DNA from 3 places in the Mesorhizobium oxytropidicola genome. Region 2 is predicted to be linked to each of the others. Evidence: riboswitches for the same ligand, from Rfam matches in the RefSeq annotation. Region 2 holds a riboswitch; each other region holds the start of a gene.
The links. Region 2 has a riboswitch for thiamine pyrophosphate ahead of AC0V8S_RS16855 (YkoF family thiamine/hydroxymethylpyrimidine-binding protein). Riboswitches for the same ligand answer to the same signal wherever they lie in the genome.
Positions count from the first base shown of each region.

Region 1 (4,780 bases), 440 kb from region 2:
CCCATGGCCACGAGCTTGTCATGAAGTGCTGCCATCGCCTGGCGCGGGTCGAGATGAGCCTCATCGGGAAACAGCAATCCGCGCCGGAAGCGGCCGGCGAGGTCGGGCTCCAGGAGCGCAATTTCGTCTTCATCGACACGCCGATGCCCCGACGTGCGACTGGCGAACCGGTCGAGCTCGCCAGCATCACGCGGGGCGGCCACGACCAGCGTTCCGGCCCGTGTCACCTGACCCGGCAGCACCGCATCCCACCAGTCAGCGGTGTCGCGTCCGATATCCAGCACCGGCTGCTCGGCGCTTTCTCGCTCACACCATGGCGCCAGCATGCCGCCGGCAAACCACGATGCATTGCCACCGAGGCAATGCCGGGTCTCGACGACGGTCACCGCCGCGCCTCGGATCGCGAGTTCGAAGGCCGCGGTGAGGCCGGCGACGCCAGCCCCTTTGACGAGCACCCTCATGACGGCTCCGGCACCTCTGGCATGAGCGGTACGCCGGTCTTGTCAGCCGGCATGTAGAGATCGCCACCCTCGCGGTATTTCGCCGCCATCGCCGCCATGCCCTCTTTCTGTGCCTCGGCGCGGATGTCGTGGGAGATACGCATGGAGCAGAATTTCGGTCCGCACATCGAGCAGAAATGTGCCACCTTATGCGCCTCCTTGGGCAAGGTCTGGTCGTGGAAAGACCGCGCGGTTTCGGGATCGAGCGAGAGGTTGAACTGGTCCTCCCAGCGGAACTCGAAGCGCGCGCGGGAAAGGGCATCATCCCTGACTTTTGCTGCCGGATGGCCCTTCGCCAGATCGGCGGCGTGGGCGGCGATCTTGTAGGTGATCACGCCGATCTTGACGTCGTTGCGATCGGGAAGGCCGAGATGCTCCTTCGGCGTGACGTAGCAGAGCATGGCGGTGCCGAACCAGCCGATCATCGCCGCGCCGATGCCTGAGGTGATGTGGTCGTAGCCCGGCGCGATGTCGGTCGTCAGCGGTCCGAGCGTATAGAACGGCGCCTCGCCGCAGACGGCGAGCTGCTTGTCCATGTTCTCCTTGATCTTGTGCATCGGCACGTGGCCGGGGCCCTCGATCATCACCTGGCAGTCCTTTGCCCAGGCGATCTGCGTCAACTCGCCGAGCGTTTCCAGCTCGGCGAATTGCGCCGCGTCGTTGGCATCGGCGATCGAGCCGGGACGAAGGCCGTCGCCTAGCGAGAAGGACACGTCATAGGCGCGGCAGATGTCACATATCTCCGCGAAATGCTCATAGAGAAAGCTTTCCCGGTGATGGTGCAGGCACCATTTGGCCATGATCGAACCGCCGCGAGACACGATGCCCGTGACCCGGTCAACGGTCAGCGGGATGTAGTGCAGCCGCACGCCGGCGTGGATGGTGAAATAGTCAACCCCCTGTTCGGCCTGTTCGATCAGCGTGTCACGGTACACCTCCCAGGTCAGGTCCTCGGCAATGCCGCCGACCTTCTCGAGCGCCTGATAGAGTGGCACCGTGCCGATCGGCACCGGCGCATTGCGAACGATCCAGTCGCGGATGTTGTGGATGTTGCGGCCGGTCGACAGGTCCATCACCGTATCGGCGCCCCAGCGGATCGCCCAGACCATTTTTTCGACCTCTTCGGCCATCGATGAGGTGACCGCCGAGTTACCGATATTGGCGTTGATCTTCACCAGGAAACTGCGACCGATGATCATCGGTTCGCTCTCGGGATGATTGATGTTGGCTGGAATGATCGCCCGCCCGCGCGCCACCTCGTCGCGCACGAATTCCGGCGTGACGAAATCGGGAATAGCCGCGCCGAAGCTCTCACCGTCGCGCGGCAGCTTGCCGCGCATGATCTCGCGTCCAAGGTTCTCGCGGATGGCGACGAACTCCATTTCGGGCGTGATGATGCCGGCGCGCGCGTAGGCAAGCTGGGTCACTGCCTTGCCAGCCTTGGCCCTGAGCGGCCGGTTGCGGACCGGAAATTCCGGCGTCAGGCGCTCGCCCACGGCGAATCCATTGTCTTCGGGCCGAACATGGCGGCCGTCATAGGCCTCGACATCGCCGCGTGCCGTAATCCATTCGTGGCGAAGCCGGGCGAGGCCATTTTCGATGCTGGTTTCGACAGTCGGGTCCGTATAGGGGCCGGACGGATCGTAGACGGTGACGGGCGGTTCGCCTGCCGTCGGATGGACGGAGATTTCGCGCATCGGCACCCTGATGTGCGGATGGAGGACGCCGGACTTGTGGATTTTCCGTGAGGCAGGCAGCGGTCCCGTCGAGACGGCTGGGGTGAGGGCATTCATCTTGAGGCTCCTTTGCTCATTGCATTGGAGACCCAGTTCTGTGCCGGAAGGATGAGACGCTTCGGTCGCCCTGCTTGAAAAACAGGACTTCGGGCGTGAACTCCCGCAAAGCGCTTGCACCGTCCCTACGCCAGTATGAACTGGATCAGGTTCAACGGGTCACTGCGCCGCGAAGCCAGCAGTATCTCAGCCCCTTGCCGGGACTCCCCTGGTGAATGCTCCAAGTTGAATGGGCCGGCGCTATTTTGTCAAGCGCATTTGGCCGGCGCGGCAACCGGGACTGATTGCTGTTGTGGACGAAGGTCGGCGGCGAAGCTCAGGCGAAGGCCCAGATATCCTCGGCCTGGAAGCCGACCTGGTAACCCGCCGTCTTCAGTTTGACCACGACCTGGCCGATCTCCGGGGCCGGCAACGCACCAACCTCGACCTTGATCATGCCCGGACGATAGCGTTTGAGGTCGAGTTGTTCGAAGACGATCCAGTCGGCGCCTTCGCAATCGACGAGGAAGGCATCGATGTGGCTGATGCCGTTGCGATCGAGCAAGGTCTGCAGCGTTTCCGAGGGCACCTCGATGTCTTTCAGGTGTGGCGCGAATTTGTTGAAGTTCGCGTCGGCCTCGCCCCAGGCGTTCTTGCCTGACATCAGATTGGTGTCGGTAACCGAGGAGCAGCCGATGAACTCGATCGGCAGCGTGCCCGCCTCGAGCGCGGCGGCATCGAAGGTGTGGACGGTGATCGTGCCTTTCGCCTTGGTGACGGCCACCGGCTCGATGATGAAGCGGTTCGTGTCGGGATAGTTGGCGCGCAGCCGCTTCTGATTGTACGGGATCGGCTCGACCAGCATGGCGCGGGCGCCGGATATCCTGTGCAGCCATGGCGTGACGTCGTCGAACAGCGCGCCGTCGCAAGCGCCGACATTGACCATCTGGAACGGCTGCCCTGCCCCACCGAAGCGTGCCTTCAGCGCCGCCTTGGCCAGGAATTTCGTACCGCGCAGCGAAGGCCCTCGATCGAGCAGGCCTGAGGGAAGGCCGAGCGACAAGGCGATGCGCGCCAGATTGGATAGCGAACTCATGGCTTGTCTCCGGGAATGATGTGCAAGGCGGCGCGATGCTGGCCGCGCGCCACCGCTGCCCACAGCGCCATGAACGGCGTCGCCAGCAGCAGGAAGGGCGGGATCAGGTGTGGAAAATAGATGCGCGTGTCGTGGATCGGGAAGACCGTGAACTTGGCCAGTGCCCCCAGCACCAGCGCCGCGAACAAAATGCCGGCGCGGCGGTCGAGGCGGAAGCCGGCGCGGCTGGCGGCGAACCAGCCGGCCAGTGCCAGCACCGAAACACCGACCCAGCTGTTCAGATTGACGGCACGCAGCAGCGAGGCCGCAAACGCCCTGAGATAGGCGGTGACCGAAAACGCCGGCTCGAAGCCGTCCATATTGTAGTGCTGCTCGATGCTGGAGAACCACAGATGCGGCCACCAGCCGGGATGATGGGCCCAGTGCGAAATGGCGAAATAGGCGACGAAGGACGCGGCAAAGCCGGCCAGCGCGCCCCAGGCCTTTTGCCGGAAAGCGACCAGCAGCACCGCGAAAACGGCAAGGAAAACAATATTGTCCGGCCGCGCCATGAAAGCGAGGAAGAGCAAGATCGCCGTCGCCACCTCGCGGCCTCTGACATAGGCGTAGAGCCCGCCGAGCAGCAGCGCCGACGTCAGCAGGTCCGGCGTCGAGGCCCGCGCCGCATCGCCCAAACCAGCCATGATCAGGACCGCACCGACCACCGGCGCCAGCGCCAAGGCCTTTTCAGAGCGCAACCAGAGCAGCGCGATCGCGCCGAACAACAGCACCGAAAACAGCTGCACCAGGCGCATCGCCTCGACCGGCGACATCACCGCGCTCAGCGTCGACAGGATCTCGGCGTAGAGGAATTTTATTCGGTACATGCCGAGCAGAGAATGGAAGTCGGCGGCATTCTCCGTCATGTGGCTGCGGAAGCCGCCGCCATCGTCGGTCAGCGCTTTGTAATCTCCCGCCGACACGCCTGATTTGACGGTGCTGTAGGCGTAATCATGCAGCGCCTGCACATCGGGATAGCTGCCTTCCTCCGATATTGCGAGATAGGGCAGCATGTCCCAATTGGCGTCGGGCATCACCCATGCCGTGAATGCCGTCAGAAGGATGTAGAGCGCGAAGGCCGCCGCACCGATCGGTGCGGCCAGCCGCGCATAACTCCCCTCGCCCCACGCCAGACCGGCCTGGACAAGGCGGTCGAGCATGTTCTGCGGAGCGGGTGACTTGGTCAGCATCGTTGCTCAACGGACTTTCGTTTTTAACGGACTTGGCTTTTGACGAAATCCTTCACGATCGACACGATGCCGCGCGACAAAAGACTGTCGAAGGCATCGACGAAGCGGTCGACATGCTCGCGCTGGCAGATCAGCGGCGGCTCGAGCCGGATGACGTTGCGGTTGTATTCGGTGAAGGCGACG
Region 1 is NZ_CM149692.1:3,799,042-3,803,821, reverse strand. It holds gene thiO (glycine oxidase ThiO) at 1-461, opposite strand, end outside; gene thiC (phosphomethylpyrimidine synthase ThiC) at 458-2,293, opposite strand; TPP riboswitch at 2,398-2,513, opposite strand; gene AC0V8S_RS18930 (FkbM family methyltransferase) at 2,610-3,368, opposite strand; gene AC0V8S_RS18925 (hypothetical protein) at 3,365-4,597, opposite strand; gene AC0V8S_RS18920 (aspartate aminotransferase family protein) at 4,621-4,780, opposite strand, start outside.
Region 1: linked by a shared signal. The riboswitch ahead of thiC (phosphomethylpyrimidine synthase ThiC) and the one ahead of AC0V8S_RS16855 (YkoF family thiamine/hydroxymethylpyrimidine-binding protein) in region 2 are both predicted to bind thiamine pyrophosphate.

Region 2 (4,780 bases):
GGCGACCTGTGTCCAGGCGGTGGCGACGGACAGAGGCACGAGCAGGGTGGCCTCGAGCGCCGGCGCCAGCCAGCGGGGGCCAAACGAAAGATCGTTGATCACCAGGAGCTGCAGACAGATGATGACGAGGACGGCCGCACGCGCCAGCCAGAAGTCGAGCGCGCGGTGGTGGATGACGGCATGCTGGTGACGCATCGAATATCCGGGATGTTCAGACAGGATCAGATGGGCGGGCTTGTTCTGCCGGGGGAAGTCAACGGAGCGCCGAAACTCCCGCTCAATCTTGGTCTTGCAATGGCCAGCAAGTATACTTTTTCGTAAGCTTTGAGGTTGGGGCTGTTCGGCAAACCGGACGATGTGGTTTAAGCGCCGCATGGTGGGAATAGACGACTCCATGGATGGTTGGGCGCCGGCGGGGCTGACTGCCACCGGCCTCGACTCGTCATCGGTCTGGCCCGGCCTGCTTCGCCATCCCTGGTATTTGCTCGCGCTTCTGTGCCTGGTGCAGATCCTGTGCTGGACGGTGGTGCCGGCACTGATCGACCCCGCGCCGCCTGGCGATGTCGTGGAAGGTTTCATGTGGGGCCGCGAATGGGTGCTTTTGACCTACAAGCACCCGCAGCTTCCGGGCTGGCTTCTCGAAATCAGCCATCTTCTGACCGGATCGTTCCACTGGCCGCAATATCTGCTCGCCCAGCTGACGATTTCGTCGACCTTCATCCTGGTCTATCTGCTGGCCCGCGACATGCTCGGGCAACGCCGGGCGCTGGCTGCCGTGCTTTTGATGCCCTCGGTCTATTTCTTCGGCTGGCCGACCCCGCAATTCAATCATGACTATGCGCAGATGCCGTTCTGGGCGGCCATCTGCTGGCTGCTTTGGCGCGCCGGCCGTGGTGGCGGGCCTGGCTGGTGGCTGGCGCTTGGGCTGGTGTCGGGCGTCGGGCTCTATGCCAAGTTCTCCACCGGCCTGCTGCTCGCCTTTGGCGCCCTATGGCTGCTGTCCGACGCGCGCGCGCGCAGCCGGCTGGCGACGCCTTGGCCATGGCTCGGCCTTGCCGTTTTTCTCGCCGTTGCGGCGCCGCTGGCCATCGCGCTCTACCGCATCGACTTCTTGCCATTGACCTATTTTGCCGACCGTGACGTGTGGGTAACCGAACACCGCGCGCGCCTCTACTATATCGGCGTCCAACTGGCCGGGCTCTCAGGCTTCCTCCTGGTGCTGGCGATATCGGGGCTGCTGCGGCGCTCGCCCGCTCCGGAAGCTCCCGTCGAACGCGGCATTCTGGTCTATCTCGTGTGGATGGGGCTTGGGCCGGCGACCCTGATCATGGTGGCCTCGTTGTTCACCGGCACCGGCGAGTCCTGGGGGGCGCCGATGTACAATCTTGTCGGTGTTACGGTGCTCGCCTTTCTCGGCCACCGGCTCGGCGCCATCGAGATGCGAAGGCTGGCGATCTGTGCCTTCCTCTGCATCGTCACCATGTCGGGCGCCTATGCGACCCTCCGCTGGACGGGCTGCAATGTGCGGGGGCGCCTCGACGCCGTCTGCTGGCCGGCGCAGCCGATCTCGGACGAGGCCGAGGCGGTTTGGCATGCGGCCGCGCCCGGCCGGCTCGACATTGTCGGCGGCGATACCCAATTGGCCATGCTCGCGGGCCTCAATGCCTATGACAAGCCGTCGATCTTCACCGACCTCGATACCCGGTTCGCGCCCTGGATCACCAGGCAGCGCTTGCGCGACCACGGCATGCTGATGGTTTGGCCTGGGCATGGCATGCCGCCGCAGTTGCGGACATGGCTGGGCAACCTGCCGGTCAAGACCGTTCTTTTCAACTGGTCGCGCACGGCGCCGCCTGTGGCAATCAGCTTTGCCGCCATTCCGCCTGGCACGCGGTATCTGCCGCTTGACGCCGACAGCCGGACCCGGCATCCGCGTAATTGAAGCGGTTCGATCCCTTAGCCGCGTCGTAATATCGTTCGCGCATGGCTGCGTTCGTCTCCATGCGACTGGACGAAGCAGGCGACAATGCCCATTTATTGGGAAATCCAATTTTGTCTGCGCAATTCCGGACGGGAAACCGCTACGCGAATGGAATTGCCTTTTGAGGAGACGTGACATGGCGACTTCGATCGAACGCGCAGTGCTTGCCGGTGGTTGTTTCTGGGGCATGCAGGATCTGATACGGCGCTATCCCGGCGTCATCTCCACCCGTGTCGGCTATAGCGGCGGCGATGTGCCAAACGCCACCTACCGCAATCACGGCACTCATGCCGAAGCCATCGAGATCAATTTCGATCCGGCCGTGATCAGCTATCGCACGCTGCTGGAGCGCTTTTTCCAGATCCACGATCCGACGACGCGCAACCGCCAGGGCAACGATGTCGGGATGAGCTACCGTTCGGCGATCTACTATACCAGCGACGAGCAAAAGCACGTGGCCGAAGACACCATCGCCGATGTCGATGCCTCCGGCCTGTGGCCTGGCAAGGTCGTCACCGAAGTCGCGCCGGCCGGCGCCTTCTGGGAGGCCGAGCCCGAGCATCAGGATTATCTGGAGAAATATCCCAACGGCTACACCTGCCATTTCGTCAGGCCGGGCTGGAAGCTGCCGGTGCGTGAGAAGGCCGCGTCCTGACGTTTGGCGAAACGCATCGTTGGGAAGCGATGTCGAAACAAAGAAAGCCGCGGGGCGGATGCCCCGCGGCTTTTCTTCGTTTATGGCGATGACTTGCTTGCATCGGAGTTCATGTCGCCCGGTGTGGTGGAGGTGGTGCTTGCTGCCGGATCGACGGTGTTGGGCGAAGCCGGCTTGCTCGGGTCTCCAGTGATCGACCCGCCGCCACCCAGATCTGGTGCAATGCTTTTGGCGCGGTGCGCTGAAAAAACGGCTTCCCCTTCGGTTCGAATGGTGCTTTAACGCGCCCATCCACAGGGGTGCTCCGTACGGTCGGGCTGAGACGGGGGCGGCAAGCCCATAGACCCTAGAAGCTGATCTGGGTAATACCAGCGGAGCGAGGCGGGCTATGTTTTCAGGCGCACAGATTTCCCTATATCCCATGGCCGACGATTTCGTCGGCGTCATCCTGGGCGCGCTCGGCGCGCTCGATCCCTACCGGGACAGGCTCAGGATCGAGACCGACGACATCTCGACCTTGCTGGTCGGGCCGCCCGAAGTGTTGTTCCCGGCGCTGCGCGACCTGTTCGTGGCGGCGGCGCGGAGCGGCAAGCATTGCGTGCTGTCGGCGGCCATTTCGCGCGGCTGCCCGGGCGAGCCGGACGATCCGATCTGCCGCTCCGACGCGTTTGGCGGACCTGTCGGGCCGCTCGGCCCACGCAAGGAAGCCGCCATCACCGCCGTGCGCAAAGCTGCTGCCACCGGCCAGCCGGCGGCGGCGCAATTCTCGCTCTATGTGATGGGCGCCGGCGACCACATGGACGAGATTTATGGCTGCATCGATTTCCTGAAACAGTCCGGCGTCTACGATCGCTCCAAGAATTTCTGCACCAAACTGCGCGGTGATACGGGCGCGATCTTTTCGGCACTGAACGAAGCTTTCTGCCGCTTCGGGCCAGGCGCCGGGCACGTAACCCTCGACGTCACGGTTTCGGCCAACAGCCCGTCGGCTGTCTAAGCCGGCCGCGCTTCGGCGCGACCCCGTCAAAGGTTATGCCCGTGGTGTCATCATCAGTCGCGTCGCGCCCGCTCGTGGGTTCCCTTGCCAAGGCTGTACCCGCCGTCATCTCGGTCGGGTTGCTGCTTGTGGCGTGGGAGATCTACGCCACCTATTCCGGCATCAAGCCGACGATTCTGCCGGCGCCGTCACGCGTCTTCGAACAGGCGACGCTCAATCGCGACGCGCTGATCGACAACGCCATTCCCACCATCCGCGCCACACTGATCGGCTTTGCCTGCTCGCTCGGCGCCGCCTTCGCGCTGTCGATGTTGGTCGACTTCTTCCAGCCGCTGCGGCGCGCGCTGTTTCCCGTCTTCATCGTCAGCCAGACCTTGCCGCTGGTGGCCATCGCGCCGCTGGTGGTGCTGTGGTTCGGCTTCGGGCTGGCGCCGAAGATCATGCTGGTGGCGCTGGTCACCTTCTTCCCGATGCTGGTGGCTCTGGTACAGGGCTACGAGGCGACCGAGGTCGAGATCGGCCAGATGTTGCGGGCCATGGGGGCAGGGCGCTGGCGCGTCTTCGTGCTGGCACGGCTGCCTTCGGCGCTGCCCTATTTCTTCGCCGGCTTGAGGATCTCCATCACCTATGCCGTGGTCGGCGCGATCTTCGCCGAATATGCCGGCGCGGCGAAGGGGCTGGGCATCTACATGCTCAACGCCAAGAACAATTTCCGCCCCGATCTGGTTCTGGCCGCTGTCGGCGTCAGTGCCGCGCTCACGCTGATCCTGTTCGGGCTGACGGTGCTCTTGCAGCGCCTCGCCATGCCCTGGGAACGGGCCGGCCGGCAGCCGGCAGGGAAGGGGGCGCAGGGATGAGCCGGCTCGAATTGCGGCATGTGCACAAAGCGTTTGGCGGGCTCGACGTGCTCGCCGATATTTCGCTCAGCGTCGGCGCCGGCGAATTCGTCTCGATCCTTGGGCCGTCGGGCGCCGGCAAGTCGACGCTGTTCCAGCTCCTGACGGGTGCCGAGCATGGCGAGGGCGAGATGTTGTTCGACGGTGCGCCGCTCGACGACCATGGCAGGCATTTCGCCTTCATGCCGCAGCGCGACGCGCTGATGCCGTGGCGGCGCATCCTCGACAACGCGACGCTCGGGCTCGAAGTG
Region 2 is NZ_CM149692.1:3,363,600-3,368,379, forward strand. It holds gene AC0V8S_RS16840 (hypothetical protein) at 1-195, opposite strand, end outside; gene AC0V8S_RS16845 (glycosyltransferase family 39 protein) at 395-1,942, shown strand; gene msrA (peptide-methionine (S)-S-oxide reductase MsrA) at 2,118-2,636, shown strand; TPP riboswitch at 2,922-3,034, shown strand; gene AC0V8S_RS16855 (YkoF family thiamine/hydroxymethylpyrimidine-binding protein) at 3,025-3,633, shown strand; gene AC0V8S_RS16860 (ABC transporter permease) at 3,669-4,490, shown strand; gene AC0V8S_RS16865 (ABC transporter ATP-binding protein) at 4,487-4,780, shown strand, end outside.

Region 3 (4,780 bases), 1.1 Mb from region 2:
ACCATCAATCACACCCTGTTGTCGATCGAGGCGCTGCGGGCCCGCTCCATCCCGCTCATCGGCCTCGCCTTCATTGGCGAGGAGGTGGCCGATACGCAAAAAACAATCGTGGAATTCAGCGGCGTGCCACAGCTCGGGAGACTGCCCCTGCTCGATCCGCTGACGGGTGAAACGCTGAGGGATGCGATGGTTGCCGGCTTTGACCTCGCCTCGATTGCGGGAGGCGAATGATGTCGCAGTCCAGTGTGTGGCATCCGTTCACGCAGCACGCGCTTGAGCCCGTGATCCCTGAAATCGTCCTGACGGAGGGAGCCTATCTCCAAAAGGCCGACGGCACGCGTATCCTGGATGCCATCTCCTCCTGGTGGGTCGTCACCCATGGCCACCGCCACCCTCGCATCATGAAGGCTATCGAGACGACCGCGTCGAGCCTTGACCAGATCATCTTTGCCGGCTTCACGCATGAACCAGCCGAACGTCTGGCCAAGGCGCTAGTCGGCCTCGCTCCCTCCGGTCTCGACTGGGTGTTCTATTCCGACAGCGGCTCGACCTCCGTCGAGGTCGCGCTGAAGATGGCGCTCGGGTATTTCGGCAACATCGGCGCACCGCGCTCGCGCATCGTCGTCATGGAGCACAGCTATCATGGCGACACCATCGGCACGATGAGCGTTGGCGCCCGCGGCGTGTTCAACGCCGCCTACGAGCCTTTGCTGTTCGAGGTCGACACCATCCCCTTCCCGGCCGCCGGGCACGAACAGGAAACGCTGGATCGTTTCGAGGCCGTCAGCCGCGACCGGTGCGCCGCCGCGCTGATCGTCGAACCGCTGGTGCTTGGTGCCGGCGGCATGCTGATGTACCCGGCTTCGGTTCTGACCGAATTGAAGAAGATTGCCGAAGCCTCCGGCACGCTGCTGATCGCCGACGAGGTGATGACAGGCTGGGGACGAACCGGAACCATGTTCGCCTGCGAGCAGGCATCCATCTCTCCAGACATCCTGTGCACCTCGAAGGGCCTGACTGGTGGCGTGATCCCGCTGGCGGCCACGCTTGCCACCGACGCCATCTTCCAGGCTCACTATTCCGAGGACCGGAAGAAGACCTTCTTCCATTCGAGCTCCTACACCGCCAATCCAATTGCCTGTGCGGCCGCACTCGCCAATGTCGAGATCTGGCGCGACGAGCCCGTGGCCGAGCGGATCGCGGCGTTGAGTGCGATGCAGGCCGCCGGGCTTCGGCGCTTTCGTGACAATGCCAACTTCGCCGACAGCAGGACGACCGGCACGATCGCGGCCCTCGATCTGCGCACCGGCTCGGCCGGCTATCTGGCCGAGATCGGACCGAAACTGCGCGCTTTTTTCCTCGAGCGCGGCCTGCTCGTGCGCCCGCTTGGCAATGTCCTCTATCTTCTGCCACCCTATTGCATCACCGGCGAGGAACTGGACGGACTCCATGACGCCATCGAGGAGGCCGGCGAACGCTTCGGTTCGAGGCCATGAGCAGGTCGTCGTGCATTCTCGGGTTTGGCCATCATGCGCCTGGTCGCAAAGTGCCAAATGCCGAGATCGAGAGCAATCTCGGCCTCGAGCCGGGCTGGATCGAGCGGCGTACCGGGATACTGTCGCGCTTCTGGGCAACGGACGAAGACACGCTGTCTGGCCTTGCCGCTCATGCCGGCGACATGGCGCTGGCGAACGCCGGCATCGACCGCAGCGACATCGGTCTGCTGTTGCTTGCCACCTCGACGCCCGACCACCTTCTGCCGCCAAGCGCGCCGCTGGTCGCACACCGGCTCGGACTCGGCCGAGCCGGAGCGGTCGACCTGACCGGCGCCTGCGCCGGCTTCATCTATGCGCTGATGTTCGCGGATGGATTCACCCAGCTGCACGGCAAAGCGGCCCTCGTCATTGCCGCCAACATCCTCAGCCGCCGCATCAACCCGGCCGAGCGCGCCAGCGCCGTGCTGTTTGCCGATGCCGCCGGCGCCCTGGTGATTGGTCCGTGCGAGGATGCTGATCGGGGGATTCTCGGAGCCTCGGTGGATTCGGACGGCTCGCGCTACGGGCTGATTCAGATCCCGGCGGGCGGAAGCAACATCCCGTTCCATGGCGACCTCGACCTCGGGCAAACCCGCATGACGATGACCGACGGCCGCGAAGTGTTCGCCAAGGCCGTCGAGATGATGACCGCCTGCTCGCAGGATGCATTGGCCACAGCCCGGACGCGGCCGCAGGACATCGATCGGTTCGTGCCGCATCAGGCCAATGCCCGCATCTTCGATGCGGTCGGGAGGAACCTTGGCATAGCGGATCATGTAACCGTTAAGACGATCGCCGACTACGGCAATTCTTCCGCAGCAACGATCCCGCTCTCGCTCTCGCTGGTCCATCAGACGGAGCCATTTCGGTCGGGTGAGAAGATTCTTCTGGCGGCGGCGGGTGCGGGTCTTAGCGGTGGTGCTCTCGTCGTCGGCATTTAGCCGACCAAGCGAGCGCGCCAGGACGGATCATGAATGATCTATGGGGCAACAGAGCAATGCGAAAAATAGTCGCCGGCAAGCTGCACGGTATCCACGTCACCGAAGCAAACCTCAACTACCACGGTTCGATAACGCTGGACCCTGACCACTGCGAAGCAGCCGGGATACTGCCGATGGAATTCGTGGAGATATGGAACAAGAATTCCGGTGCGCGGATTTCAACGTATGTGATTCTGGGCGAGCGCGGCTCGCGGTGCTGCATCCTCAACGGTGCTGCCGCCCGCACCTGCCAGCCAGACGACCAGATCATTGTCTGCAACTCCATCTACCTGGACGAAGCGCAGATCACCTCGCTGAAACCGAGGATCGTCACTTTTGACCAGCACAACCACATACGTGACCGCCTGAGCTACTCGGTCGATCTCGACGCACATGGCCGGTACAGGTTTTCCATCCTCGACGAGGCGAATGCGGCTTTGGCCATTCCCGCCCTGGTTTCAGGAGCGTGATTTTGTCCCCGATGCATGCGGGGGTTTTATGCTGGGTTTCATTGGCGGCCGGTCGAAGGCGCCCGAATGCGCTTGACAAGATTGCGCTGGCCCGTCCAACTTAAGGCATTCACCAGGGGAGTCCCGGCAAGGGGCTGAGATACTGCTGGCTTTCGCGGCGCAGTGACCCGTTGAACCTGATCCAGTTCATACTGGCGTAGGGACGGTGCAAGCGCTTTGCGGGAGTTCACGCCCGTGGTCCTGTTTTGAACAGGTCGACAAAAGCGTCTTTTCATCCTTCCGGCACAGAACTGGGTCTCCAATGCATGAGCAAAGGAGCCTCAAGATGAATGCCCTCACCCCCGCCGTGTCGACGGGACCGCTGCCCGCCTCACGAAAAATCCACAAGCCCGGTGCCATCCACCCCCAGATCAGGGTGCCGATGCGCGAAATCTCCGTCCATCCGACAGCCGGCGAGCCGCCCGTCATCGTCTATGATCCGTCCGGCCCCTATACCGACCCGACCGTCGAAACCAGCATCGAAAAGGGCCTCGCCCAGCTTCGCCATGAATGGATTACGGCACGCGGCGATGTCGAAGCCTATGACGGCCGCCATGTCCGGCCGGAAGACAACGGATTCGCGGCGGGCGAGCGCCTGACACCGGAATTTCCCGTCCGCAACCGGCCGCTCAGGGCCAGATCAGGCAAGGCGGTGACACAGCTCGCCTATGCGCGCGCCGGCATCGTCACGCCCGAAATGGAGTTCGTCGCCATCCGCGAGAACCTCGGCCGCGAGGTCCTGCGCGGCAAGCTGCAACGCGACGGCGAAGCCTTCGGCGCATTGATACCGGATTTTGTCACGCCGGAATTCGTGCGCGACGAAGTGGCCCGCGGGCGGGCGATCATTCCAGCCAACATCAATCATCCCGAGAGCGAGCCGATGATCATCGGCCGCAATTTCCTGGTCAAGATCAACGCCAATATTGGTAACTCCGCCGTCACATCGTCGATGGCCGAGGAAGTGGAAAAGATGGTCTGGGCGATCCGCTGGGGCGCCGATACGGTGATGGATTTGTCGACCGGCCGCAACATCCACAACATCCGGGACTGGATCGTGCGCAATGCGCCGGTGCCGATCGGCACCGTGCCGCTCTACCAGGCGCTGGAAAAGGTCGGCGGCATCGCCGAGGACCTGACCTGGGAGGTCTACCGCGACACGCTGGTTGAGCAGGCCGAACAGGGCGTCGACTATTTCACCATCCACGCCGGCGTGCGGCTGCACTACATCCCGCTGACCGTTGACCGCGTCACGGGCATCGTCTCGCGCGGTGGCTCGATCATGGCCAAATGGTGCCTGCACCATCACCGGGAGAGCTTCCTTTACGAGCATTTTGCGGAGATCTGCGACATCTGCCGCGCCTATGACGTGTCTTTCTCGCTCGGCGACGGTCTTCGTCCCGGCTCAATCGCCGATGCCAATGACGCAGCGCAATTCGCCGAACTGGAGACGCTCGGCGAGCTGACGCAGATCGCCTGGGCGAAGGATTGCCAGGTGATGATCGAAGGTCCCGGCCACGTGCCGATGCACAAGATCAAGGAGAACATGGACAAGCAGCTCGCCGTCTGCGGCGAGGCGCCCTTCTACACGCTTGGACCGCTGACCACCGACATCGCGCCGGGCTATGACCACATCACTTCAGGCATTGGTGCTGCCATGATCGGCTGGTTCGGCACCGCCATGCTCTGCTATGTCACGCCCAAGGAGCATCTCGGCCTTCCCGATCGCAACGACGTCAAGATTGGCGTGATCACCTAC
Region 3 is NZ_CM149692.1:4,491,052-4,495,831, reverse strand. It holds gene bioD (dethiobiotin synthase) at 1-231, shown strand, start outside; gene AC0V8S_RS22375 (adenosylmethionine--8-amino-7-oxononanoate transaminase) at 231-1,496, shown strand; gene AC0V8S_RS22370 (beta-ketoacyl-ACP synthase III) at 1,493-2,476, shown strand; gene panD (aspartate 1-decarboxylase) at 2,533-2,985, shown strand; TPP riboswitch at 3,090-3,206, shown strand; gene thiC (phosphomethylpyrimidine synthase ThiC) at 3,311-4,780, shown strand, end outside.
Region 3: linked by a shared signal. The riboswitch ahead of thiC (phosphomethylpyrimidine synthase ThiC) and the one ahead of AC0V8S_RS16855 (YkoF family thiamine/hydroxymethylpyrimidine-binding protein) in region 2 are both predicted to bind thiamine pyrophosphate.